Regions from separate parts of the Methylobacterium sp. D48H genome, predicted to be linked through region 2. Evidence: predicted binding sites of a transcription regulator. Region 2 holds the regulator's gene; the other holds the start of a gene.

Region 1 (2,449 bases), on a different contig from region 2:
TTTGGAAATCGAACGGTACACAGGCCTAGGACCTCGGGACGGCAGTGGCACGTCACCGCGAACGAGGCCTCGCCAGCCGCGCTGGCGCACGGCCGTCTCGACACCCGTCAGGACCACCCCGCCCGACGCGTTTCGCGTGTGACCACGGCTGACGGCAGGTCTCCTGGCTCGCGGGTCGCCGCCCTCGCACCGTCTTCCCGGGGTGACCCAGTGACATGGTGGTGAAGGGCTCGCCGCTTACAGTTGCGGGGGCAGCCGTGGCTTCGGGGATAGCCCCAACCACGTTCCCTTTTGATCCCCGGAGGGAACCGTCAAGGTTGAGCTACGCTTCACGAGAATGTGAGTCAACGCACCGGCTGCTGCCGTTCGACCGGCTCCTGTGAAAGGGCACGCGTGAGGTCGAGGTGACCTGAGTTGCGTCGGCGGAGTGATGACACCTCAAGCTATCCCTGGGCGGGATCGGGAACGCGCGGCGACGGCGCCAACAGGCTCGCCTACTCGACCTTCAGCCGCTTGGCTGCAGCGGGGCAAAGCATCTTGAACTGCTCGACCATGGGCGGCATGCCCGACGCGCACGAGGTGTCGGCGTCAGCCCCGACTGGGAAGCGGGCCTTCCTGACCTGCCCATCGCTGTAACGGTAGCCGACCGTGCCGGTTCGGCAGTTCGCCTCCGCGGTCATCGTGGCTCGGCCTTCGCTCCGTAAGTAATTCGCGACACACTGAGCCGTCGTGAGCTTGCCACCGAACTGCTTGGTTTCCCCGCCGGGGTCGCGTTCGCAATACTCCTGCAGGTCGGCCTTGGTGACGATGCCGCGCATCGTGGCCCGCGCCGTATCGATGCCGTCGCGCTCGACGACCGTGCCGTTCCAGCCTTTGCAGGAGGCGAGCGGGAAATCCCCCGCCGCCAGCGTCGGCGTCACCAAAAAGGGCAAGGCCGCAAGCGCGTAAACGGTGATCCTCAATGGCGTTCCTCCGGCGCGGTCTAGACCGAAGCGGCTCTGACGGTATCTCTTCGGCAAGCGCCAATTCCATTTATCCACAGGCGTCCACACCGGCTCATTGTCGCAAGCTCGGCCGCTTGCGAGGAACCGCCGCCGCATGTTCCTATTTTGTTCTGTTAGATTCGCGGAGCAAAAACATGCAAGCCAGCGGCATTACCATTGGCCTGCCCATGCCGGTGCCCCTCCTGGCTCGACCAGTCAGGGCGGGCTTCCCCAGCCCGGCGGACGATTTCATCGAGGACGAGATCGACCTTCAGCGTCTGCTCATCGCCAACCGGCCGGCGACCTTCCTGGTGCGGGTGGCGGGCGACAGCATGGTGCTGGCCCGCCTTTTCGACGGAGACCTCGCGGTGGTCGACCGCTCGCTCACGCCGCGAAACGGCGACATCGTCGTGGTCGATATCGACGGCGAGCGCTCCTTCAAGGTCTGGCGCCGCCAGGGGCATCGGGTGCACCTGGCTTTCGCCAATCCCCGTTTTCCGGAGTTCCGGCTTTCTCCCGGAGCAGAGGTGGAGGTCTGGGGCGTCGTCTCCGGCTCGATCAACCCGAGGCGCCGGAGCGAGTGAGCGCCCGGGCCTACGCCCTCTCCGACGGCAACTCGTTCTATTGCTCCTGCGAGCGCGTGTTCGACGCCCGCTTGGCCCGCGTGCCCGTGATCGTGCTGAGCAACAACGACGGCTGCGCCATCGCCCGCACCGCCGAGGCCAAGGCCCTCGGCATCCGCATGGGAGAGCCGTACTTCAAGATCCGCGACATGTGCCGGTCCCGGGGCGTGCGAGTCTACTCGTCGAACTATGCTCTGTACGGCGACATGTCCGCCCGGGTGAACACGGTCTACCGGGGCTTCTCTCCGCGCATCGAGATCTACTCCATCGACGAAAGCTTCCTCGACCTGTCCGACGTCCGGGAGCGGGACCGAGTGCCGCTCGCTCGGGACATGCGTGAGACCGTGCGAGCCTGGACTGGCATCCCGACCTGCGTCGGGATCGGCCCGACCAAGACGCTGGCGAAGCTCGCCAACCACGTCGCCAAGAAGGTGCCGGAGCTCGGCGGGGTTTGCGACCTAACCGACCCGGTCCAGTACGAGCACTGGATGGTCCGCATCCCGCCCGAGGACATCTGGGGCGTCGGACCGGCCAACGCCCGCAAGCTGGAGGCCCTGGGCTGCGAGAGCGTCGCCGACGTGCGCGACCTCGACACCCGGGCGGTGCGCAAGGCCATGACCGTGGTCGGGGAGCGGCTCGTCATGGAATTGCGGGGCATGGCCTGCCTCGACCTGGAGGAGGTCGCACCGACCCGGAAGGGCTGCGCGGTGACCCGCAGTTTCTCCGACCGCGTCGAGGACCTCGCTACCATGGAACAGGCCGTCGCCACCCACGCCGCCAGGCTGGGCGAGAAGCTGCGCGCCGGGGGCCTCGGGACCGACCACGTCACGGTCTTCTTCCACA
Region 2 (2,449 bases):
GACGCTGCCGGCCTCGCGCCTGCGCTGGCTCGCCGTGCCGCCGGTCCTGCTCGGGCTCGTCCTCGCGGCCCGGCCCGACCACTACGACCTCTACGTCGACCGGCAGGGCGCGGGGGCCGCGGTGCGGGGCCCGGACGGGCGGCTCGCGGCCCTCGGCAGCCCTTCGGGCTTCGTCCTCGAGCAGTGGCTGAAGGCGGACGGCGACGGGCGGCGGTCCGCGGCGCTGATCGTCCGGTCGGGCAGCGGGCGCTGCGACCGGCTCGGCTGCACCGCCCGGCTGCCGGACGGGCGGGCGGTCGCCCTGGTCCGGGACCGGCGGGCCTTCCCGGAGGATTGCGCCCGCGCCGCGGTGCTGATCACGGGCCTCGCGGCGCCGCCTACCTGCACGGGGCCGCTGGTGATCGACCGGCGCGTCCTCGCCGCCCGCGGGGCCGTGGCCCTCCGGACCGATGGCGACGGCTTCGCCGCGCGCTACGCCCGGGACGACGGCCGCGCCGTGCCCTGGCGGCCGGCCGCCGGGCGCGGGCCCAGACCGCCGCGGCCGGTCACCGCGGAGCCGGGCGACCGCCCCGCGGAGGACGGGGTCGCCGCGACGCCGGAGGCCGACGCCGCGCCGGGCGGAGACCTCGCCCCCGGCGACGCGCCGGCCGAGCCGCTTCAGTAACGGCGGACGAGGCTCACGAGGCGGCCCTGGATCCGGACCCGGTCGGGCCCGAGCACGCGGGTCTCGTAGGCCGGGTTGGCGGCCTCGAGGGCGATCGACGAGCCGCGGCGGCGCAGGCGCTTGAGCGTCGCCTCCTCGTCGTCGATCAGCGCCACGATGATGTCGCCGGTATTGGCCGTCTCCTGCTTGCGGATGACCACGAGGTCGCCGTCCAGGATGCCCGCCTCGACCATCGAGTCGCCACGCACCTCGAGGGCGTAGTGCTCGCCGCCGGCCACGAAGTCCGGCGACAGGGTGATGGCGTGGCTCTGGTTCTGGATCGCCGAGACGGGCGTACCGGCCGCGATCCGGCCCATGACCGGGATCGAGATGGCGCGGCCGGACTCGTCGATCATCCGCGTGCTCGCCGGGGCCGGCGGCTGCTTGGACTTACCGCCCTCGACCACGCTCGGCGTGAAGCGGCGCGGCTCGGCGGGGGCCTGAGTCGCCGGAGCGGCCTGGGTCAGGCTCTCGGGGATCCGGATCACCTCGATGGCGCGCGCCCGATTCGGGAGGCGCCGGAGGAAGCCGCGCTCCTCGAGCGCCGTGATCAGCCGGTGGATGCCGGATTTCGACTTGAGATCGAGGGCATCCTTCATCTCGTCGAACGACGGCGGGACACCGCATTCCTGCATCCGGCTCTGGATGAATCGCAGGAGGTCCAGCTGCTTGCGCGTGAGCATCGACGGGGGACTCGCGGCTTGGCGGACCGCCACGTGACGGTCTCCGAAACAAATCACGAACAGGTTAAACGTTCCGCAAGTGTTCCGCAAGAGCGGCACCGCTCGGCCCGGCGCTCCGCGGCGCGCCCGCGGGAGAAGGTCGAGAAACGCATTGACGGCGCAAGCGGAGCCGTTTCAATGCATCGCGGCGCCCCGCCGGGAAGGCGGCGGATCCGGGGCGCGGGCTGGGACCCTCTTGGAATGACGAGGATGCGACGACCCGCAGCTCTGCTGCCCCTCGGCCTCGCCGCCCTCGGCCTTGCCGGCTGCACCACCGGATTCTCCTACATCTCGCGGAACTACGTGGCGCTCACTCCCCAGGTCGTCACGATCGGCTGCAAGGAGCCCTACGAGGTCTACGACAACCGGCAGCTGCGCCGGATGCTGATCGTGTCCAACGCCCTGCGCGAGTATACCGGCTGCAACCTGAGCGAGGTCCGGATCGATCCGGAGCCGGGCGCCACCCGGGTGAAGCGCTTCCGCACCGCCGCCCGGGCCTATCTCGACGAGACCGTGCGCGAGGATTGCCGGATCACCGGCGAGACCGTGTTCGATCCGCTGAAGACCGAGTTCGCCTACGCCTGCGACGCGCCGATCGAGAAGCGCGGCACCGTGGTCCCCCGCCTGCCGGGCCGCAATCCGGGCCTCGGCGTGCGCTGACCGGCCGGCGGCGCGTCCTCAGGCGCCCGGCTTCGGGAAGGTCCGCTCCGCGGCGTCGCCGGCGGCGGCCAGCAGGGCGCGGGCGAAGGCCCGGGCCTCCGTCCGGTCGAGCACGATCGCGGCGGTGACCGGCGCACCGCCGAGGTCGGCGAGGGCGAGTTCCAGGCGCACCCCGTCGGGCACGGCGCTCGCCTGAAGGCTCCAGCCGGAGCCCCGGTCCGTGCTCTCCGCCATCGTGTTCCTCCCGCATGCCCGGCACGGCGCCGCGCGCCCACCGGAACGGCCAGGCCCGGGACCGCTCCCGGAGCCACGCTCCGGTCTTCCCTGCCTCGCCTGTCCGCGTTCCTCAAGGCCACAGGCCGCG

Evidence for each region. The regulator LexA, encoded in region 2, represses DNA repair genes until DNA is damaged. The targets are predictions, from matches to a motif close to TGTTCNNNNTGTGTTCNG.
Region 1: the regulator LexA is predicted to act here: its motif matches at 1,100-1,117, upstream of ACLBX8_RS29310 (LexA family protein).

What each region holds. Positions count from the first base shown of each region.
Region 1 is NZ_JBKFAP010000036.1:26,118-28,566, reverse strand. It holds cobalamin riboswitch at 137-328, opposite strand; gene ACLBX8_RS29315 (hypothetical protein) at 495-962, opposite strand; gene ACLBX8_RS29310 (LexA family protein) at 1,139-1,567, shown strand; gene ACLBX8_RS29305 (Y-family DNA polymerase) at 1,564-2,449, shown strand, end outside.
Region 2 is NZ_JBKFAP010000005.1:215,450-217,898, forward strand. It holds partial or broken gene ACLBX8_RS12735 (ComEC/Rec2 family competence protein) at 1-664, shown strand, start outside; gene lexA (transcriptional repressor LexA) at 658-1,386, opposite strand; gene ACLBX8_RS12745 (hypothetical protein) at 1,636-2,085, shown strand; gene ACLBX8_RS12750 (hypothetical protein) at 2,104-2,319, opposite strand.